Regions from separate parts of the Phytopseudomonas argentinensis genome, predicted to be linked through region 1. Evidence: riboswitches for the same ligand, from Rfam matches in the RefSeq annotation. Region 1 holds a riboswitch; each other region holds the start of a gene.
The links. A riboswitch is a leader RNA that binds a small molecule or an ion and turns the genes downstream of it on or off. The one in region 1 is predicted to bind cobalamin.

Region 1 (7,338 bases):
ACGTAGGGCACGCCATGCTCGGCATAAGTGGCAGCAAGCAGGTCCTTGGATTCGGCGGCACCGACGAAACCGACCGGGAAGCCGAGAATCAACGCCGGCTTGGGCGCACCCGCGGCGAGCATATCGAGCAGGTAGAACAGCGCCGTCGGTGCATTGCCGATCACCACCACCGAGCCTTCCAAGTGCTCGCGCCAGTGTTCCAGGGCCACCGCCGAGCGGGTGTTGCCCAACCGTTTGGCCAGTTCCGGTACGCCGGCATCGTTGAGGGTGCAGATCACCGGGTTGGCGGCCTGCAGCCGTGCACGGGTCACGCCTTCGGCGACCATGCGTGCGTCGCAGAGAATCGTCGCGCCCTTGGCCAGCGCTTCACGCCCGGCGGTACCGGCGCCCGGCGAGAAGCGCAGATCCTGCACCACATCGACCATGCCACAGGCGTGGATGACCCGCACCGCGAGCTTCTCCAGATCAGCCGGAATGCCGCTCAGGTCGGCCTCGGCACGAATGATGGCGAAGGAATTGCGATAGATCGCCTGACCATCGCGGATGTAATCGGTCATCGGGTGAAACTCCGGGTAGCGGTGAGCGAGGCCAGCAATTCGGCGGCCTCGTCAGGTGTCAGGTGGAGGCCCAGCAACTGGCCGAAGCCCGTGCCGAGGGGCTGGCGGGCGAACAGGTCGTAACGACCCTCGGCCACCGCCAGCAAGGTGAAGGGCGCGCGGTGGGCGGCGGCGCAGGAGCGGCTGCAGCCAGTGAGGTGAATGCCCGGCTGCTCGCTGCCAGCGGGTAGCCGTTCGGCCAGGCGCAGGGCATCGACCTTGGTGTCGGCCAAGCCCTTGGCGCAACCGCTGGCGCCGGTGCAGGCGATGATGCGGGCCAGCGGCGCGGCGGCATCGGTCAACAGGCCCAGCGCATGCAGGCTGTGGATAACCCCATCGGCAGCCGCCTCGGGAACATTGGGCAGCAACACGCTCTGCCAGGGCGTCAGGCGCAGGGCGCCATCGCCATGACGGCGGGCGAGATCCGCCAGGCCGGCCAGCTGTTCGGCCTCCAGCCGACCGAGCACGGTGGCGGCGCCGATATGCACGAGACCCGGCTGGCGCTGCCCCTTGATGCCGAGATGGGCATTGGCTTGCGCCGGGGGCCGGCGCCAATTGCCGGCCGGCAGCAGCGCATCCTCCAGCCGTGCCTGCAGACGCTGCAGCAGCTCGGCAGGCGAATGGATTTCCAGCAGATGGCGCATGCGTGCCTGCTCGGGCGTGGCCAGCTCCAGGAACAGATCGAGCAGGGCGATGATCAGCTTATGAGCCAGGGCTTGGGGCACCACAGCCAGCGCGGGTGCATCCTTTGCCGTGACCGGCGGGCAACCGGCCAGGCCGAAGGCATAGCCGATCCCATCTCCGAGGGTAAGGGCGCTGAGCCAGATATCGTGGGGGTGTTCGAGCATCGCCAGGCGTTCGCCGCCGTCGAGCAGCAGGGCGAACTTCGGTGACAGGGCATGCAGGCGCGGAGAGTTTTCCAGGGTGGCCAGCAGCTCGGCAGCCAGTGGCGAGCTATCCACAAGTGCCTGCGGATCGAGGCCGGCGGCCGGGCTGACCATCAGATTGCGTACGTCATCGGCACCGGGTGTGTTGGGCCCCAGGCCGGCGTCCAGCAGCTCGGTTATCAGTGCGTCTTCGCGGCCTACCCGGATACCGCGAATCTGCAGGTTGCCGCGGTTGGTGGCTTCGATCACCCCGCCGGCATGCTGCAGCGCCGCCCTGGCGACGCGCTCGGCCTGCTCGGCTTCGAGGCGACCACAGGGCAGCTTGATGCGGCAGATGCCGCCATCCTTCGCCTGCACGATACGCAGCAACCCCGGACAGGCCGAGGGGCGAACAGCAGTGGACGGAATGCGAAAAGCCTGTTTCAACGGATCACCGGGGTCGGGTCACATGGGCATCCGTTCGAGGACAGGCCAGAGAAGGGTCAGCTTCTCTCACCGGGACACCCCGTCCGGTGTGGGCACATGCGACTGAATCGGTCGGCAGGTCTCCTGGCTCGCAGGTCATGGCGCCTGGCCGGCCTTCCCGGTTTCCCAGTGGCGATTGGCGCAGGCGCTCGCTGCTACAGTTGCGGGGGCAGCCACGGCTGAAACCTGCCCAATATCTGCTGCGCGTCGGCCCTGCTGCGTTGCAGGGCGCTAGCTCGCTAGCTATTGAACAGGTTTTCTCGTGTTCCCTCTTAGGCCCGCTTTTGCTCACATGTAGCCGCTGGGCACCGACAGAGGCGCTATTATGCCCGCTTTGCCCGCCGGGATGAAAAGCCGCCTCGTCGGATGGTAGCCATGCCCTACGAATCGCGGGCCTGAGTAGGGTGGACAACGCTGTTTTTGTCCACCAGGTGCACTCGTTCAGCAGCGGACGCGAAGCGTCCTGAGCGGCATTCCCACGCAGACGTAGGGTGGACGACGCTCCATCCGTCCACCGTTCCAGCATTGCAAAGGTGGACAAGAAGAGCATTGTCCACCCTACGGAAAGCACGCTGGTTCTTTATGGCGAATGAGTACGGGTAGTTCTGATTAATGAGGAAAAACGCATGACCCCCTGGCTGACCGTCGTGGGCATTGGTGAAGACGGCTACCCCGGCCTCGGCAAGGCGGCGCGGCATGCGTTGCTGGCGGCCGAGCAGGTGGTCGGCAGCGAGCGCCAGTTGGCGCTGTTGCCCCCTTGCATCCGTGCCACGCGCCTACCCTGGCCAAAGCCGTTTTCCCTGGTGCCGGTGCTCGAGAGGCGCGGTACACTGGTGTGCTTACTGGCCAGCGGTGATCCGATGTTGTTTGGCGTGGGCGCCAGCCTGGCCCGCGAGCTGGAGCCGGGTGAGCTGCGCATTCTGCCGGCGCCGTCGTCCGCTTCCCTGGCGGCGGCGCGCCTGGGCTGGCCGCTGCAGGGCTGCACGCTGGTGTCCCTGGTTGCCAGGCCGCTGGCGGCGTTGCAGGCGCAGATCCACCCCGGCGTGCGTCTGCTGGTGCTGAGCAACGATGGCGACAGCCCGGCCGCCATCGCCGAATTGCTCCGTGAACGGGGCTTTGGCCCCAGCCGGCTGAGCGTGTTCGAGCACCTGGGTGGCGAGCGCGAGCGACGTATCGACGGGTTGGCCAACGGCTGGTTCCTGGCGCGCGCAGCGGATCTCAACCTGGTGGCCATCGAGTGCCTCGCCGGCGATGAAGCCAAGCGCCTGCCGCTGACGCCTGGCCTGCCGGACGACGCCTATCGCCACGACGGCCAACTGACCAAGCGCGACGTGCGCGCCATCACCCTGTCGCGCCTGGCGCCATCGCCCGGCGAGCTGCTCTGGGATGTCGGCGCCGGCTGCGGCTCCATCGGTATCGAGTGGATGCGCGTGCACTCCAGCTGCCGCGCCATCGCCATCGAGGGCAATGAAGGGCGCCAGGCCCATATCGCCCATAACCGTGATGCCTTAGGCGTACCGGGCCTGCAACTGGTGGCCGGGCGGGCGCCCGAGGCGCTGGGGGGATTGGCTGCGCCAGATGCGATCTTTATCGGCGGCGGCGTCACCACAGCGGGTGTGCTGGAGCGCTGCTGGCAGGCGCTCAAGCCCGGCGGCCGGCTGGTGGCCAATGCGGTGACCCTGCAGAGCGAGGCGGCGCTGATCGCCTTTCGCGGCAAGCAGGGCGGCGAGCTGACCCGTATCGAGGCGGCCCAGGCCAAACCTCTGGGCGGCTTCGATACCTGGCGCGGCGCACTGCCGATCACCCTGCTCGAGGTCCACAAGCCACGATGAGCCGCACCCTGTTGCTGGGCGGCATCGGCGAAGCGCTGGGTCTCGCCCGTCGTCTCGGCCCCGAACATATCTACAGCCTGGCCGGACTGGGCAAGGTGCCTGGGGATCTGACCTGCCAGGTGCGCGTTGGTGGCTTTGGCGGTGCCGAGGGGCTGGGCGACTTTATCCACAGGGCGGGCATCGAGCTGCTGGTCGATGCTACCCATCCATATGCCGCGCGGATCAGCCGCAACGCGGCCCGCGCCGCCGCACAGGCCGGCATTCCCTGCTGGGCGCTGCGGCGGCCGGGCTGGATGGCATCACCCGGCGATGACTGGCGTGAGGTGTTCGACTGGCCCTCGTTGATCGCCGCCCTGGCCGCCTTTCGGCGGCCGCTGTTCACCCTGGGCCGCGAGCCGCTGGAGCATCTGCACGAGATTCCCGCCCATCAGCACTGGACGGTACGTTGCCTGCAAAGCCAGCCGGCCAGCGAGCGGGCCGAGGTAATCGGAGCACGTGGGCCGTTCAGCCTCGAGGACGAGCGCGCGCTGTTCGCGCGGCTGAACTGCGACGTGCTGGTCAGCAAGAACAGCGGCAGCGCGGCCACCGAACACAAGCTGCAGGTCGCCCGCGAACGTGGCGTGCCGGTGCTGGTGTTGCAGCGGCCGGCGTTGCCCGCGGTGGATCGCGAGTTCGCCGAGCCCGAGACGCTGTGGCAGGCGTTGCTGGATATTGGCGTAACCAACTCAACCAACCCGTAGGCCCTGGTAGAGCGCAGCGAAACCCGGGAAGCCATTTCGATAGATGCGCGAATCCACAGGCCATCCTGGGTATTGCTGCGCTCAACCAGGCTACGAAGCCCCGTCCGCCGTGACACTGTTAAACTGCCGCACTTTTTGCGGAGCCCGACCATGACTGCCAAGCCTTATGCCCAGGTGCTGTTCGCCGGCCCGGACCTGCTCGACGGCTCGTTCGCCGAGCTGTTTCGTGCCCGCCTAGTCGCGCTGCGTGGCGAGCCGGCGCTGGCCGATATCGTCGATACCGGTACGGGTTATGACAGCCTCTGGCAGCGGGTGGGCGAGGGCAGCGGCACGCTGCTGGTGATCGACCTGGAGCCGCAGAGCAGCAGCCAGCATGTCGACTGGCTGCGCAGCGAGCTGGCCTGCAAGACCGATCCCCAGCGGGTATTCGTCGCCAGCCTGTTCGGTCAGCTGGATGCCGATGCAGCCGGCGCCGCCTGCGCGCTGGTCGAGCGGCCCGAGCTGCACCTGGGCTGCGTCGAGGTGCCGGCGCTGCCGGGCAGTCACGCCTGGTCGAAGATTCCCGCCCACGAGTACCGCGTGCTGCTCTGCAATGGCCCGCGCTGCACCCGGCGCGGCGCCTTGCCGCTGTGGAAAAAACTGCGCGAGCAGGTCAAGGCGGCCGGCAAACTGGAGTGCGGGGGCGGCGTGCATATCACCCGTACGCAATGCCAGTTCCCCTGCGACCAGGGCCCGACCCTGACGGTTTATCCACAGGGGCACTGGTATCGGGTGCGCAGCGAGGCGGACGTGGTGCGCCTGGTCGACGAGCAGCTGGTCGCCGGCCGTGTGGTGCCCGAGCTGCTGATGGCGCGGCCCTGAGCGGTATTGCCCGTAGCCTGGGTCGAGCGCAGCGATACCCGGGTCGCCAGGGCATCCCGAATTTTTTGCCCCGGGTCACGCCGGCGGCTAACCCGGGCTACGGCCGTTGGCATCGGCTGCTCGCCCTGCGCGCATTTCGGGCTAACATGCGGGCATCATAAGAATTCGAGTCATGCATGACCGCCCTGTTTCTGCGCTATCGCATCGTTGCCATCGTGCTGCTGGTGATCGTCGGCCTGGCCGCCAGCCTGTGGCTGGCCAGCCGCTACGCCGAGCAGCGCGCCTGGGAAGATCGCAGCAGCGAGGCCCACGGCCAGCTGCAGCTCTACGCGCAATCGATCCAGACCCTGGTCGATCGCTTCCGTTCGGTGCCGCAGCTGCTTGCGATGGACAGCGACATCCAGGCGCTACTGCACGCGCCGGATGACCCGCAGTTGCGCGACAAGCTCAATCGCCGTTTCGAGCTGCTCAACGCCGCCGCTGGCGCCAGTGTGCTGTACCTGATCGACCGCAATGGCCAGACCCTGGCGGCCAGCAACTGGAACGAGTGGAGCAGCTTCGTGGGCAACAACTACGGCTTTCGCCCTTACTTCCAGGACGCCTTGCATCGCACGTCGGGCCGTTATTTCGCGGTCGGGGTGACCACCGGGGTGCCGGGTTACTTCCTGTCCCATGCGGTGTACGACGACAGCGGCGCGGTAATTGGTGTGCTGGTGGTCAAGCTCGAGCTCGAGGAATTGCAGCGCGAATGGGTCGGCCAGCCCGGCGTGCTGCTGGTTGCCGACAGCTATGGCGTGGTGATTCTCAGCAGCCGCCCGGCCTGGCGGTTCCGGGCGCTGGAAGAGCTCGACGCGCTGGATCAGGCCGAGCTGGTGGAGGTCCGCAAATATGCGGAGCGCCCGCTCGAGCGGCTGGCCAGGCAGCCGGGGCGCAGTTTCGATGGTGATGCCGACTGGATGATCATCGATGGCCCCGATGGTCGGCACAACTACCTGTGGCAACGCCAGGATCTGGCCAGCGAGGCCTGGACGTTGCACCTGCTGATCAAGGAAGACAGCCTCGGCGACACCGCTCGCAGCTATCGCCTGGCCGCGGCGGGCGTGTGGCTGACCTTGGTGTTTCTGGTGTTGTTCCTGTTCCAGCGGCGCAAGAACCAGCGGTTGCAGGCCAGTATCCGGGAAAACCTCGAGCGTGAGGTGACGCTGCGTACCGCCGAGCTTCGTGAGGCCCAGGAGGGCCTGGTGCATGCCGCGAAAATGGCCGCGCTGGGGCAGATGTCGGCGGCCATGGCCCATGAGATCAATCAACCGTTGACGGCCATCCAGATGCACCTGAGCAGCCTTGGCCTGCTGCTCGACAACGGCCGTGAGCGCGATGTACGCAGCGGGCTGGCACGCATCGATGGTCTGCTGCAGCGCATGGCCAGCCTCACCAGCCACCTGAAGACCTTTGCCCGCAAGAGCCCGGCCGGGCTCAGCGAACGGCTGTTGCTCAGCGACGTGCTGGAGCAGGCACTGATGCTGCTGGCGCCGCGCCTGCGCAGCGAACAGGTCGAGTTGGTGCGCGAAGTGGGCAGCGAAGCCTGGGTCCGTGGCGATGCCATCCGTTTGGAGCAGGTGATCCTCAATCTGCTCAACAATGCCCTGGATGCCATGCTCGACCGCCCCGAGCGGCGGCTAGGCGTGCAGATCGATGTTCAGGACGAGCAGTGCGTGATGCGCATCAGCGACAGCGGCGGCGGTATCGCCGAAGCGAATCTGGGCCGGGTGTTCGAGCCGTTCTTCACCACCAAACCGGTGGGCGAGGGCCTGGGCCTCGGTCTGGCGATTTCCTACGGGATCGTGCGCGATCTGGGCGGTAATCTGGAGGCTGCCAATGGCGCCCCAGGGGCGGTCTTTACCCTGCGGCTGCCCAAGGCATGAGTGATTGCAGGCGCAGTGGCTCGTTCGATCATGCA
Region 2 (7,338 bases), 800 kb from region 1:
AAGGCTTGCGCTCGGGGCGTGCGATGACGCTGGTAAAGCGCGCCGCCAACTGGCAGATTGAACGCCTTCCGGTTCACTGCAGACGTTATGAAAGCCCCCGTATCCCCCTGGTTTTCCCCTGCCAGCGCCTTGATCGTTGGTGCCGCGCTCCTGCTGGTCTTTCCCCTGAAATTGCTGCCCAGCCTGCTGGCCGGCCTGCTGGTGTTCGAACTGGTCAACCGCCTGGCGCAGCCGATGCAGCGCCTGCTGGCGGGGCACATGGGCCGGGTGCTGGCGGTCGGCGTGCTCAGCGTGCTGGTGATCGCCGTGCTCGGGCTGCTCTTCGCCGGCGCCTTCTCATTGCTGATGCACGAGCTCAACAACCCGGGGCGGATGATGGGCAAGCTGCTCGGTGTGATCGACCGCGCCCGCGAGCAGTTGCCCGAAGCCTTGGTGGCCTACCTGCCGGCCAACGTCGACGATATCCGCGTCGCGCTGCACGACTGGCTGCGCGGGCACATCAGCGAGCTGCAGCTGCTTGGCAAGGGCGCCGTGCACATGTTCGTCACCGTGTTGATCGGCATGATCCTCGGCGCGGTGATCGCCCTGCAGAGCGTGCCCGAGCCGGATCAGCTCAAGCCCCTGGCCGGCGCCCTGCTGACCCGCGTGCAGCGTTTCGTCGAGGCGTTTCGCAATATCGTCTTCGCGCAGATCAAGATTTCCCTGCTCAACACCACCTTCACCGGCATCTTCCTGATGGGCGTACTGCCGCTGTTCGACGTGCACCTGCCGCTGACCAAGACGCTGATCGTGATCACCTTCGTGGCCGGCCTGCTGCCGGTGGTCGGCAACCTGATCTCCAACACCGCGATCTTCGTGGTCGGCCTGTCGCTGTCGATCTGGGTGGCGCTGGGCGCACTGGCCTACCTGATCGTTATCCACAAGGTCGAATACTTCCTCAACGCGCGCATCGTCGGCGGGCAGATCAAGGCGCGGGCCTGGGAGCTGCTCTTGGTGATGCTGGTGTTCGAGGCCGCCTTCGGCATCGCCGGGCTGGTGGCGGCGCCGGTCTACTACGCCTATGTGAAGAGCGAACTCAAGGCCCAGGGCTGGGTGTGATCATGTCGGCTGGATCGCCCCCGCAGCGTTTAAACGGATCGGGGAGATCCATCGACCGGGTAGGTGCCGCTTGCGGGCCATTTCCTGACTCAGGCCTCTTCATGCTCTCTCGACGAGGCGCCACGAGCAGTGATGACAGAAAGGCAGAAGCGAATATTGAGCTTCAAGCCGCAAGCCTCAAGCGGCAAGAAGAAGCTAGAGCACTGCGGGCTGCTTTGAACTTGTAGCTTGCAGCTTGCAGCTGCTTCCGCCACTTCGCCGCCAATCCACAGGAATACGGATTCGGGGTTTCCGAATGAACAAGGTCGTGACCGGGCTCTCAGAACGCCGGGGTCCAGGTCAGTGACAGCAGGGCAGTACGGCCTTCTTCCCGGTATTCCCGGTAATTCGTCACGGGCCAGCTTCCATCGCCGTACTGGGCGCGGCTGTAACCCTTGTCCAGCACGTTATCCACTTTCAGCCCCAGCGCCAGCTCCGCTGTCGCCTGCCAGTTGCCGCGCAGGCCAAGCAGCCCGTGGCCGGCGATCTCGCGCTGATTGTCGACGTCGTCGTAGGTACGGCTGACCGCCTGCCAGGTGGCGCCGAATGACCAGTCGCCGAACTGGCGATCCACATCCAGGCTCAGGGTGCGCTTGGCGCGGCGATTCAATTGCCTGCCGGTGCTGCGGTCGCGCGGATCGATCAGGCTCAGGCCAAGGGCGGCCTGCCAGCCCAGCAGTTCCTGCTGCAGGCTGCCTTCGAAGCCGTTGATACGCGCCTTGTCGAGGTTCTCGGCGGGCCAGCCGTTGATCGCATCACGCAGGTCGGTGCGGTACACCGAGGCCTGCAGCGCCGTGCGCTCGGCCACTTGGCTGCGCCACTGCAACTCGTAGGATTTCGAGGTCTCCGGCTGCAGGTCCGGGTTGCCGCCGCCTGGCCAGTAGAGGTCGTTGAAGGTCGGCGCGCGGAAGCCCTCGGCGTAGGAGAAGATCAGCTCGTTGCGCGCATCGAGCTGGTAACCCAGGGCCGCGCTGAACGTGTTGGCGCTGCCGAACTGCTGGTTCTTCTCGTGGCGCAGGCCCAGCTCGGTACTGAAGCGCTCGCCGCGGTAACGGTGCTGCGTCAGCAGGGCGTGGTTCCAGCGGCTGTCCTCGGCGTAGGCGGTATCGCTGTTGAGCTGTTCCTGGTAGCCATCGGCGCCGAGCAGCAGGCTGTGGCCGTCGCCCAGGTCGAGGGTGTTGAGCCAGGCCAGGCTGTTGCGGTAGGTGTTGAAGGGGCTGCTGGCGGGCACGTCATCGAAGCGCTCGACGGAGCGGTTCTCGCTGTGGCCGACTTCCAGGCGGCTTTTCCAGTCAGGCAGCAGCTGGGCGTCGAGGAACCCGGAGTAACTGGTCAGTTGATAGTCGGCGTACGGGTAGGCACCTTCCCAGCCACCGTCGTATTCGCTCTCGCCGCGCTGGTCGAGCACGCTGAAGCCGGCTGCCAGCGCTTCGCTGAAACGGTGACTGAGGGTGGCGCTGAAGGCGTTGATGCGGTAGGCGTCGCGATCGCTGTCCGGCGCCACGCGGGCATGGGTGCGATTGATGCCGCGGGTGTCGTCGGCGCTCAGGCCGAGGTTGAAACGAGTGTCGGCATCGCCACCGGACAGGCCCAGGCTGCGTTCCCAGCTGTGGTTCGACCCATAGCCGACGCGCAGGCGCGGGTTGAGCCCTTCGCCCGTAGCCCGACGGGTGAAAATCTGCACCACGCCGCCAATCGCATCGGCACCATGGATGGCCGAGCGTGAGCCGCGCAGCACTTCGACACGTTCGATCTGCTCGACATTCAGGTATTCCAGCGGCGCGCCACCAGCAGATGCCGAGCCGATGCGCTGACCGTCGACCAGCACCAGGCTCTGTGCGGTCTTGGTGCCGCGAATGTACAGGCCGCTGGTGCTGCCGCGGCCACCGGCGCGGGTGACCTGCACCCCTGGCACCCGGCTCAGCAGGTCGAGCACGCTGCCGGGCTGCAGGCGCTCGATGTCGGCGCGGGTGAATACCGTGGTGGGGGTGCTGCTCCGTTCGCGCGGCTGCACGTCACGGTTGCCCGTCACCACGGTCTCCGAGAGCTTCAGTGCATCCTCGTAGTTCGTCGGGGAGGCTAGTGCCAGGCCGGGGGCCAGCGACGTCGCCAGAAGCAGGCGGGATAATTTCATTCTGTGAATTCCTCAAAGGTCGGCAGACGTTCGAGGAGGGCAGGAGCAAGCCCAGCCGGGGCAATGAGCCCATGCAGCGCTTGACGGTGGTGCCCTCCGCAACACACGTCTCGTCCTGCAAGGGCGGTATCCGGGCTTTCGACCTGCAACCGCTGGCCTTCCCGGTAGACCCAGTGGCGGTTGAGCGGTTGTGCAATCGGCTGATTGCGGTCGATTACCGTTGCGGGGGCAGCGTCGGCTTGGCGCGCGGAGCGAGCGCACCGACTTCCCGTTTAACGCGCGGCGTGGCAGCGCCGCGCGCACCTGGCAGGAGGTGAACGAGGCGTACCTTAGAAGGTGACTGCATGAAACACAAGCAAGTCGGTCAGGCTTTGCTTGAGCCTTTTTCAAGACGCTGACGCACGGCCGCTTCGATGCCCGCTTCGTCCAGGCCACATTCGGCGAGCATCTGGTCGGGGCGGGCGTGCTCCACATAGCTGTCGGGCAGGCCCAGGTGCAGCATTGGCTTGAGGGTGCCCTGGGCGGCAAGGAATTCGCTGACCGCGCTGCCGGCCCCGCCCATCACGCTGTTTTCCTCGATGGTCACCAGCAGCTCGTGGCCTGCAGCCAGTTCGCTGACCAGCGCTTCGTCGAGGGGTTTGACGAAGCGCATGTCGACCACCGTGGCGTCCAGGGTTTCGCCGACGCGCAGGGCCTCATTCAGCTGCACGCCGAACACCAGCAGGGCGACACCCTTGCCCTGGCGGCGCACCACGCCCTTGCCGATCGGCAGTGGCGTCAGCTCACGGTCGATGGTTGCGTTCGGGCCGCTGCCGCGCGGGTAGCGCACTGCCGCCGGGCCAGTGAACTGGTAGCCGGTGGTGAGCATGTGGTGCAGCTCGTTTTCATCGCTCGGCGTCATGATCAGCATGCCGGGGATGCAGCGCAGGTAGGAGAGGTCGAAGCTGCCCGCGTGGGTCGGGCCGTCTTCGCCGACCAGGCCGGCGCGGTCGATGGCGAACAGCACGTCGAGGTTCTGCACAGCGACGTCGTGGATCAGCTGATCGTAGGCGCGCTGCAGGAAGGTCGAGTAGATCGCCACCACCGGCTTGGCGCCTTCGCAGGCCATGCCGGCGGCCAGCGTCACCGCATGCTGCTCGGCGATGGCCACGTCGAAGTAGCGATCCGGGTGACGCTCGCTGAACGCCACCAGGTCGGAGCCTTCCTTCATGGCCGGGGTGACCGCCATCAGGCGTTCGTCATGGGCGGCCATCTCGCACAGCCATTGGCCGAACACGCTGGAGTATTTCGGGCCGGACGGCTTCTTCACCTCGGCCGGCGCGTTGATCGGCTCCAGCTTGGTGATGGCGTGGTAGACGATCGGATCGACCTCGGCCGGCGCGAAGCCCTTGCCCTTCTTGGTGACCACATGGAGGAACTGCAGGCCCTCCAGGTCGCGCATGTTGCGCAGGGTGGCCAGCAGGGTCGGCAAGTCGTGGCCGTCGATGGGGCCGATGTAGTTCCAGCCCAGCTCTTCGAACAGGGTGCCGGAGACCAGCATGCCCTTGGCGTGCTCTTCGGTCTTGCGGGCGATTTCCCAGGCGCCGGGCAGCTTGGACAGCACTTTCTTGCTGCCTTCGCGCACGTTGGCGTAGGTGCGGCTGGAGAGGATCTTGGCCAGGTAGTTGGACAGGCCGCCGACGTTCTTGGAGATCGACATGTCGTTGTCGTTGAGCACCACCAGCATGTTGGCCTTCACGTCGGCAGCGTGGTTGAGCGCTTCGAAGGCCATGCCGGCGGTCAGCGCGCCGTCGCCGATCACCGCCACCGACTTGCGCTTGCTGCCCTGGCGCTGGGCGGCGATGGCCATGCCCAGTGCGGCGCTGATCGAGGTGCTGGAATGGCCAACGCCAAAGGTGTCGTATTCGCTCTCCGAGCGACGCGGGAAGGCGGCGATGCCGTCTTTCTGGCGCAGACTGCCCATGCGCTCGCGGCGGCCGGTAAGAATCTTGTGGGGGTAGGCCTGATGGCCGACGTCCCACACCAGGCGGTCGTCTGGCGTATCGAAGACGTAGTGCAGGGCGACGGTCAGTTCGATCACCCCGAGGCCGGCGCCAAAATGCCCGCCGGTCTGGCCGACCGTGTAGAGCAGGTACTGGCGCAGTTCATCCGCCAGGGTTTCCAGCTCGGCCTCGCCAAGGCGGCGCAACTCATCCGGCGTATTGGCACGGTCGAGCAGCGGCGTCAGCGGGCGTTCGCGGGGAATCTCGTGGAAAGTCGTCGGCATCAGGTGAGTCGTTATAGGAATTCGAAAATAGTGGGGCAGTCTACCTGATGCGATGACCCTAGCCCAAGGGAGGGCTTGGGCGTGTTTGCCGCAGCAGCGATGTCAGATAGACAGCGGTTCAGTTGCGCCGTTCGACGATATAACGCGCCAGCTCGCGCAGCGGCTCGGCGGCCTCGCCGAACGGCCGCAGGGCGTGCAACGCCTGGTCGCGCAGCTCCAGGGCATAGGCCTTGGCCGCGTCCATGCCGAGCAGGGCGGGGTAGGTCGGCTTGTCGTTCGCCTGGTCCTTGCCCTGGGTCTTGCCCAGGGTCGCGGTATCGCTTTCCACGTCGAGGATGTCGTCCTGCACCTGGAAGGCCAGGCCGACGGCGCGGGCGTAGGTGCTCAGCGCTGCCAGGCTGTACGTGTCGGCGCGGCCGCTGGCCAGGGCACCGAGGCGCACGCTGGCTTCGATCAGCGCACCGGTCTTGTGCCGATGCATGGTTTCCAGTGCCGGTTGCTGCAATTGCTGGCCCACCGAGCCGAGGTCGATGGCCTGGCCACCGACCATGCCGGCCGGGCCTGCCGCATCGGCCAGGGCCTGGAACATGCTCAGGCGAATCTCGGCGCTCTGCGGGTTGTGCGCTGTGCTGGCAAGCACGGCGAAGGCCAGGCTCTGCAGGCCATCGCCGGCAAGAATCGCGGTGGCTTCGTCGAAGGCCTTGTGGGTGGTCGGCTGACCGCGACGCAGGTCGTCGTCGTCCATGGCCGGCAGGTCGTCGTGCACCAGGGAATAGGCATGGATCAGTTCCACCGCGCAGGCCGCGCCATCGGCCTGCTGCGCGCTGCCGCCGAGGGCTTCGCAGGCGGCATAGGCAAGCAGCGGGCGCACCCGCTTGCCACCGTTGAACACGCTGTAGCGCATGGCCGCATACAGGCGCTCGAGCTCGGCGCGTGGTGCCGCGAACAGCGGCTCAAGGGCCGCGTCGACCTGTTTCTGGCAGCGCGCCTGGTAGGCGGCGATCATAGCGGCTCGTCCGTTTCGAAGGGCGCCGCTTCCAGGGCGCCGTCGCGCTCCAGGAGGATCTGTACCTTCTGCTCGGCCTGGGTCAGGGCGGCCTGGCATTCGCGGGTCAGGCCGATGCCTTGCTCGAAGGCGCTCAGTGACTCTTCCAGCGACAGCTCGCCGTTTTCCAGGCGCTCGACCAGGGTTTGCAGCTCGGTGAGGGATTGCTCGAAATCGAGCGCGGCTTTCTTGCGGGCCATGTCAGCAGTCTCAGGCGGGGTTCGCGGTCGCCGCGACACTAGCAGAGGGCTCTGTCGCGAGCAAATCGACCCAGGTGAGCGATTTGTATGGATATACAGTATTCTAGCGGGTGTTCCTCTTATGGTGGCCATACCTGATGCGCCTGTTTCTCTGCGAAAAGCCGTCCCAAGCCAAGGACATCGCCAGCGTGCTCGGGGCCACGCGGCGCGGTGACGGCTGCTGGCTGGGCAACGGCGTGACGGTGACCTGGTGCATCGGCCATCTGCTCGAGACGGCGCCGCCGGATGCCTACGATGCGCGCTACAAACGCTGGGTGCTGGACGACCTGCCCATCGTCCCGCAGCAGTGGAAGATGCGCATCAAGCCCAAGACCGCCGCGCAGTTCAAAGCGGTCAAGCGCCTGCTTGGCGAAGCCAGCGAACTGGTGATCGCCACGGACGCCGACCGTGAAGGCGAGATGATCGCCCGCGAGCTGCTCGACCATTGCCGCTACCGCGGGCCGATCCAGCGCCTGTGGCTGTCAGCGCTGGACGACGCCTCGATCCGCAAGGCCCT
Region 3 (7,338 bases), 2.0 Mb from region 1:
GCTTGAGCAACACCGGGTTCATGTCGGTATGGGCCGGCAAACCGCAGGCCTGGGCCTGCACCGCCTGGGCCCGGCCGATCTCGCCGCCGTCGGCGGTCACCGCACTGTTGAGCGCCATGTTCTGCGGTTTGAACGGCGCCACACTGACGCCCTGGCGGCGCAGCCAGCGACACAGCGCGGTCACCAGGGTGCTCTTGCCGGCGTCCGACGTGGTGCCCTGCACCATCAGGGTGGCGCCAGGCTGGTGGGGACTCATCGCGCCTCCTCGGCGAAGACTTTCAACGCCGCTGCCAGGCGCTGCCAGCCGGCCTCATCGGGCGGCAGGCCGAAACGAATGCTGGCCGGGCGCTCGAACAGGCGGGCCAGGATGCCGTTGCAGGCCAGGAACTCGTGCAGCAGCGCCGCCTGCTCGCTGGCGACCCACTGGAACAGCGCGCAGCCACCGGTGGGCGCCAGGCCATGCTCACGCAGCAGGCTGGCCAGGCGCTGACCGTCGCTGACCAGGCGCCGGCGTTGCGCCTGCTGGGCGGTCTTGTCAGTGAGCAGTTGGGTCGCCAGCCAACGGGTCGGGCCGCTGATCGTCCAGGGACCAAGCATCTCCTCCAGTTCACCGAGCAGAGCGCGTTCGGCCAGCACGAAGCCCAGCCGCGCACCCGCCATGCCGAAAAACTTGCCAAACGAGCGCAGCACGATCAGCCCGGGCGAATGCGCGTGGGCGGCCAGGCTCTGCTCCGGGGTGCAGTCGATAAAGGCTTCATCGACGATCAGCCAACCACCCCGCTCGGCCAGGCGCGCATGCCAGGCATACAGCTGCTCGGGAGAAAAGCGCCGCCCGGTGGGATTGTTGGGATTGACCAGCAGCAGTACATCGAGGCGCTCCAGCGCGCGGTTGACGCCGGCCTCGCTGATCTCCAGCACCCGGTGCCCTTCGCGCTGCCAGGCCGCCCCATGCTCGGCATAGGCCGGCGACACGATGCCAACCCGTGCCTCGCGACGCAGCCGCGGCAGGCACTGGATCGCCGCCTGGGAGCCGGCCACCGGCAGCAGCCCGGCGGCGCCGTAATAGGCGCAGGCGGCGGCTTCCAGGCCATCGTCCTGCTCCGGTAGGCGATTCCAGGCCTGCGCGGGAATTTCCGGCAGCGCCAGGCTGTAAGGCGCCACGCCGGTCGACACGTCCAGCCAGTCGCTCAACGGGATGCCATAGTGCAGCGCCGCCTTGCGCAATCGCCCGCCGTGCTCAAGCAAGGCACACCTCCCCGGTCAGCATCAGCAGCAACCAGAGCAATACACCGCCCCACACCAGGTTCATTGCCCGCTCGATATCCCGCGCCCGTGGCGGCGGCCCTTCACCCAGCCCGGGGCGCGGGTGCAGCTCGCCATGATAAACCGCCGCGCCACCGAGGCTGACGCCCAGCGCCCCGGCCCCCGCAGCCATCACCGGCCCGGCGTTGGGGCTGTCCCACTGCGGCGCCTGGCGCTGCCAGCAGCGCATCGCCAGGCTGGTACGCCCCAGCAGCGCATAGGTCAGCGCCACCAGCCGGGCCGGCACGTAATTGAGCAGGTCATCGATCTTCGCAGCCGCCCAGCCGAAGCGCTCGAAACGCGCGTTGCGATAGCCCCACATGGCGTCCAGGGTGTTGCTCAGACGGTACAGCACCACGCCCGGCGCCCCGGCGACGAGAAACCAGAACAGCGCGGCGAACACCGCGTCGCTGCCGTTTTCCAGCACCGACTCGGTGCCGGCACGGGCCACGCCGTTAGCATCCAGGTCCTCGGTACGGCGGCTGACCATGTAGCCAACCCGCTGCCGGGCCAGCGGCAGGTCACCCAGGCGCAGCGCCTGGGCCACCGGCTGGGCGTGCTGATCGAGGCTGCGCAGCCCCAGGGCGGCGTACAGGGCGAGGATCTGCACCAGCCAACCGACCCATGGCAGCTGCACCAACATCAGGGTGAGCAGCGTCAACGGCAGCACCGCCAGGCACCAGGCGCTCACTCCGTGGCTGCGCCAGCCGCCACCGGACGGGTTGAAGCGCTGCTCCAGGCGGTCGGCCAATTTGCCGAAGCCCACCAGCGGGTGCCAGCGCTTCGGCTCGCCGAGGGCGGCATCCAGGGCCACGCCCGCGACGGCGCTGAGGATCAGGCTCATGGACGGTTCTCGTTAATCATGGTGATCCCAGCGGTTCTGAAACAGCAATTCATGCAGCGGCCGCACCTGTGCCCAGCCTTCCTGAGCCAGCATCGGCGCTGGGTAGAAGGCCTGCACCGGCCCCAGGCAGAGCACCGCGACCGGCTTGCTACCCGGCGGCATGCCCAGCAATTCGGCCAGCGCGACGGGGTCGAACAGCGACACCCAGCCCATGCCCAACCCTTCGGCACGGGCTGCCAACCACAGGTTCTGGATCGCGCAGGACAGCGACGCCATGTCCATTTCCGGCAAGGTGCGCCGGCCGAACACATGGGCCTCTCGGCCCTCCATCAGCGCGGCCACCAGCACTTCGGCGCAATCGCGAACACCCTCGACCTTCAGGCGCATGAATTCGTCCGAACGCTCGCCCAGGGCCTCGGCGGTCAGCTGACGTTCGCGCTCGACCAGTTGGTAAATGCCTTCACGCAGCGCCGCCCGGGTGACGCGGATAAAGCGCCACGGCTGCATCAGCCCGACGCTGGGCGCCTGGTGCGCGGCTTCGAGCAAGCGGGCGAGTAGCTCGGGCGCCACCTCGCCGCCGCTGAAATGGCGCATGTCGCGGCGCTCGGCGATGGCGCGGTAGATGGCGGCGCGCTCTTCGGCGCTGAAGGCGTGCTCGCTCATGGCCGCAGCAACGCCGCGGCGGCCGTCGGGTTCGACGGCAGATAGAAGTGGATATAAGAGGCGGTCAGGCGCCCGATCCGAAATACCGCCTCGCTGACCGGCTTGTCATTCGGACAGTCGCCAAGGACCAGTGGCTGCAACCCGGACTCCAGGCGCGAATGGTGGTAGCTGTGCCCGCGCAGTTCGCCCTCGGGCAGTGCCACGCGCTGCAACGCCAGGGCGACCAGGCGCTTCTGCATCTGCCCGTGGCCAGGCACCAGGCCGGCCAGTTCGGCGCGCTCGCCGGCGACATCGCTCAGCGATTCGAGCAGGTACAGCATGCCGCCGCACTCGGCGAGCAGCGGCTTGCCGGCCTGCTGGTGCGCCCTGATGGCGTCGATCATCGGTCGATTGCCACTCAGTGCCTGCAGATGTAGTTCCGGGTAGCCGCCGGGCAGATAGAGGCTGTCCACCTCGGGTAGCGCTTCGTCGCCCAGCGGGCTGAAAGACACCAGGGTCGCCCCCATGCGCTCAAGCAGATCGAGATTGGCCTGGTAGATAAAGGCGAAGGACGCATCGTGCGCCACGCCGATACGCACGCCTTCCAGCAGCGGTTCCAGTGGCGCCAGCGCGGGCGCCGCGAAGGTCACGGGCGGCGGCATGGTCAGGGTGGCGGTCTGCTCGAGGGCATCGGCCGCGGCATCCAGGCGCACATCCAGGTCGGCCAGCTCGGCGGCCTGTACCAGACCAAGGTGCCGGCTTGGCAGCTCGATGGCGGCACTGCGCGGCAACGAGCCGTACCAGCGGATCGAGGCCGGCAGGCTGTCACGGATCAGGTCGTTATGGCGACCTGGATTGACCCGGTTGCCGAGCACGCCGGAGAACGGCAGGTCCGGCTGGTAGCTGGCCAGGCCAACGGCCAGGGCGCCGAAGGTCTGGGCCATGGCCGAACCGTCGATCACCCCAAGCACCGGCACGCCGAAACGACGCGCCAGGTCAGCTGCCGACGGCGAGCCGTCGAACAACCCCATCACGCCTTCGATGAGAATCAGATCGGCCTCGCCCGCCGCTTCCCAGAGCAGCCGCCGGCTCTCGGCCTCGCCGACCATCCACAGGTCGAGCTGATAGACCGGGTTGCCGCTGGCACGGGAGAGGATCATCGGGTCGAGAAAATCCGGCCCGCACTTGAATACCCGCACCCGCTTGCCCTGCCGGGTATGCAGGCGCGCCAGGGCGGCGGTGACGGTGGTCTTGCCCTGCCCCGAAGCCGGCGCGGCAATCACCAGGGTCGGGCAGCGCCGTGGCGTCCCCGGCTCGACGGACAGCGCTTGCTGCGTATTCAAAATTCCACGCCCTTCTGCGCCTTCACCCCGGCCTTGAAGGCATGCTTGACCAGGGTCATCTCGGTCACCGTGTCGGCGGCCTCGAGCAACGCCGGCGGCGCGCCGCGGCCGGTCACCACCACGTGCTGCAGTTCCGGGCGCGACTCGATATCGCGCAGCACCAGATCCAGGTCCAGATAACCGTGCTTGAGGGCGATATTCAGCTCATCGAGCACCACCAGGGCGATCCGCGGATCGCCCAGCAATTGCCTGGCGACATCCCAGGCCTGGCGGGCCTTCTCGATGTCGCGCTGGCGATCCTGGGTATCCCAGGTGTAACCCTCGCCCATCACGTGGTAGCTGACTTCATCGGGGAAACGGCGGAAAAACTGCTCCTCGCCGGTGGCCATGCCGCCCTTGATGAACTGCACCACGCCCACCTTGAGGCCATGGCCCAGCGCTCGGGCAACCATGCCGAAGGCCGAGCTGCTCTTGCCCTTGCCGTTGCCGCTGTGCACCAGCAGCAAACCGTATTCGTCCTGGGCCTGGGCGATCCTGTCGTCCATCAGCGCCTTCTTGCGCGCCATACGGGCGTTGTGGCGCGCATCGCGTTCGGCCGATTCGCGACTGGGGGGTGGGGTCGACTCGCTCATGGGATCTCCTCGGTGCCAGCACGCCTGCGCAGCTGAAACGCTCAGGCATGCATTGATGCCTGACGATAAAAACGATCACGCAGGAGCAGGCAGGGGCTGGCCCTGGGGCCGCGCACCGGCCGCGCCCACCGCGCAACCTAAGGAAAAAGCGACAGGCCGGTCTCCGGGCTTGCGAGCGCGAGTCCCCTGGGACACAGCGACCAACGCGCCTTCCCGTATCAGCGATACAGTGGCCAGAAGCGTGGTTGGACTCGTTTACCGTTGCGGGGGCAGCGTCGGCATTGCTCGCTTGGCGGCAGCGCACCGACTTCCCAGTTTCACCCCTGGCCGCGACCAGGGGCACCTGAAGCAGGTCGCAAAGGGTAAGGACTGACGGCGTAAGCGTCAATCGCAGAGTCGGTGATGTCGCACGGCCTCGCGCGACGGCATGCTCAGGGATGGCTGGCCAGTTCCACCGGAAAGACGCGCTTGGCTTCGATATAGGTGCGCTGCCAGTAGCTGTTGCCAAGGCTGTCCAGGCGCACCGTGCCACCTGAGGATGGCGCATGCACGAAGCGCCCTTCGCCGACGTAGATGCCGGCATGGCTGACCTGCCGTCCACCGTTGGTGGCGAAGAACACCAGATCGCCACTGCGCAGGGAATCCCGGCCAATGGTCGGCGCGCGCATGCTGATCAGCTCGCGCGTCGAGCGCGGCAGCCTGATGCCGGCGGCGTCACGGTACACGTAGCCGATCAGCCCACTGCAGTCGAAACCGCTGTCCGGCGTATTGCCGCCGTAACGATAGGGGGTACCCACCAGACCCAGTGCGCGGAACAGCACATCGTCCGCGCCCCCCTGATAACCACCGGGTGCAGGCATGACCACGACGGGTTGCGGGGCAGGTGCGGGCACTCGGCTGGAGCAGGCACCGAGCAGTGCGGCGAGCAGAAGGAAGGCGATACGGACGGTGGCAGTCATGGACGGACGATCCTGGAGCCTGAATGCGCCCTACTCTGCCGTGTTCACAACTGCAGTGCAAGCTTTAGCTTTACACTGCAGTCGCTTGAAAACATTCGAATTGTTACCCGAGCATGCTGACCGGGCAACTCCCCATCAGTGTTGAGAGGCCAAATGCTCGGTCGGCGCCAATGCCAGAACGCGCTTGGCTTCAATGAAGGTGCGCTTCCAATAGCCATCGTCCAGGCTGTCGATACGCACGCCGCCGCTGCGACGGCTGGAGGAATGGATGAATTGATCGTCACCCAGGTAGATGCCGGCGTGGCTGACGCGGCCGCGACCGGCCGTGCTGAAGAACACCAGATCGCCGGGTTTCAGGGCCTTGCGATCGACCAGCGGGGCATCGATGTTGATCATGTCGCGAGTCGAGCGCGGCAGTTCCATCCCCAGCTCCTCGCGGAACAGGTAGCCGATGAAGCCGCTGCAATCGAAACCGGTTTTCACCGAGGTACCACCGAAGCGGTAGCGCGTGCCGATCAGGGAAATACCCTTTTCCAGCACGCTGTCCGCCAGTTGCGGCAAGGCGTAAGGGGCATGATTGGCGAAATCGACGACAGCGTCGTTTTCGCCGGCATCCTTGAGCTCCACGACAGGCGCAGCGACCACCGGCCTGGCAGGCAATGAAGCCTGGGCCTGAGGCGTATCGATCTGGGGTTGCGAGGTGTGGTTAGCGCAGGCGGCGAGAACCAATGTGAGTGCGAGAGGCACGAGGGGTGCGAAGCGTTTGCGCATGGGCACGACCGTGGCATGAAAAATGAACAGCCGCGACTATGCCCGCGAACGGGCTCATTTGCAAATATTATGAGCAGCGATGTGACTCAGTAGTTCCGGGAAAACATCTAAGGCCCGTTCTTCCAGCCGCAAGTCAACCCGGTCACTGACCCGGGTGTGCGACAAATTGACCTCCACCGTCACGCCTCCCGACCGGCGCGCCTGCAGCAGCGGCTCGGCTATATAAGGAAAGCTGGCGCTGGTGCCGGCACTGATCACCAGGTCGAAACCCTTCGCCAACTGCCGTCGTAGACGCTCCAGGGCTACGGACGGCAACAGCTCCCCGAACAACGTCACCGGTGGGCGCAGCACGCCATCGCAAGCCGCGCACAGCGGTGGTAGCGGCCGCTGCAGATGCTCGGCCAACCGCTCGTCGGTTTGTCCGCATCGCTGGCAATAAAGCGGCGCCAATTCTCCGTGAATCTCTATCAGCCGGTCCATGGGGCTGCCGGCCAGGCGGTGGTACCCATCGATATTCTGGGTCAGCACCCAGCATTCGGGCTTGATGGCCTGCAGTTCGGCTATCGCCTGGTGGCCGGCGTTCGGCCCGGCGCCCAGGCAGGCGCTGCCAAGCTGCGCCAGGTATTTCCAGCACAGCGCCGGATCACGGCGCAGCATCTCGCCGGACATGGCCACCTCGATCGGCACGCCATCATCGGTATGGTCGTTGTACAGGCCGCCGATGCCGCGGTAGGTGGGCAAGCCGGAGTCGGCGGAAATTCCCGCCCCGGTGATGATCAGGATGCGCTGCGCGTCGATGAACGCCGACGCCAGGCGCTGCAGTTGCGGCCGCATCAATGGTTGAC

Region 2: it holds a riboswitch for cobalamin, as region 1 does, so the genes downstream of both, SA190iCDA_RS05985 (TonB-dependent receptor domain-containing protein) here and cobG (precorrin-3B synthase) in region 1, are expected to answer to the same signal.
Region 3: it holds a riboswitch for cobalamin, as region 1 does, so the genes downstream of both, cobO (cob(I)yrinic acid a,c-diamide adenosyltransferase) here and cobG (precorrin-3B synthase) in region 1, are expected to answer to the same signal.

What each region holds. Positions count from the first base shown of each region.
Region 1 covers NZ_CP056087.1:522,203-529,540, reverse strand. The annotation lists gene SA190iCDA_RS02450 (precorrin-8X methylmutase) at 1-557, opposite strand, end outside; gene cobG (precorrin-3B synthase) at 554-1,909, opposite strand; cobalamin riboswitch at 2,005-2,276, opposite strand; gene cbiE (precorrin-6y C5,15-methyltransferase (decarboxylating) subunit CbiE) at 2,575-3,780, shown strand; gene SA190iCDA_RS02435 (cobalt-precorrin-6A reductase) at 3,777-4,520, shown strand; gene SA190iCDA_RS02430 (2Fe-2S ferredoxin) at 4,671-5,381, shown strand; partial or broken gene SA190iCDA_RS02425 (cache domain-containing protein) at 5,558-6,781, shown strand; gene SA190iCDA_RS23295 (sensor histidine kinase) at 6,800-7,303, shown strand.
Region 2 covers NZ_CP056087.1:1,320,217-1,327,554, forward strand. The annotation lists gene SA190iCDA_RS05980 (AI-2E family transporter) at 88-1,098, shown strand; gene SA190iCDA_RS05985 (TonB-dependent receptor domain-containing protein) at 1,418-3,271, opposite strand; cobalamin riboswitch at 3,375-3,593, opposite strand; gene dxs (1-deoxy-D-xylulose-5-phosphate synthase) at 3,636-5,537, opposite strand; gene ispA ((2E,6E)-farnesyl diphosphate synthase) at 5,656-6,543, opposite strand; gene SA190iCDA_RS06000 (exodeoxyribonuclease VII small subunit) at 6,540-6,782, opposite strand; gene SA190iCDA_RS06005 (DNA topoisomerase III) at 6,920-7,338, shown strand, end outside.
Region 3 covers NZ_CP056087.1:3,617,789-3,625,126, forward strand. The annotation lists gene SA190iCDA_RS16190 (cobyric acid synthase) at 1-256, opposite strand, end outside; gene cobD (threonine-phosphate decarboxylase CobD) at 253-1,245, opposite strand; gene cbiB (adenosylcobinamide-phosphate synthase CbiB) at 1,238-2,146, opposite strand; gene bluB (5,6-dimethylbenzimidazole synthase) at 2,159-2,809, opposite strand; gene SA190iCDA_RS16210 (cobyrinate a,c-diamide synthase) at 2,806-4,113, opposite strand; gene cobO (cob(I)yrinic acid a,c-diamide adenosyltransferase) at 4,128-4,763, opposite strand; cobalamin riboswitch at 4,900-5,125, opposite strand; gene SA190iCDA_RS16220 (C40 family peptidase) at 5,195-5,722, opposite strand; gene SA190iCDA_RS16225 (C40 family peptidase) at 5,858-6,493, opposite strand; gene SA190iCDA_RS16230 (NAD-dependent deacylase) at 6,548-7,327, opposite strand; gene SA190iCDA_RS16235 (DNA-3-methyladenine glycosylase I) at 7,327-7,338, opposite strand, start outside.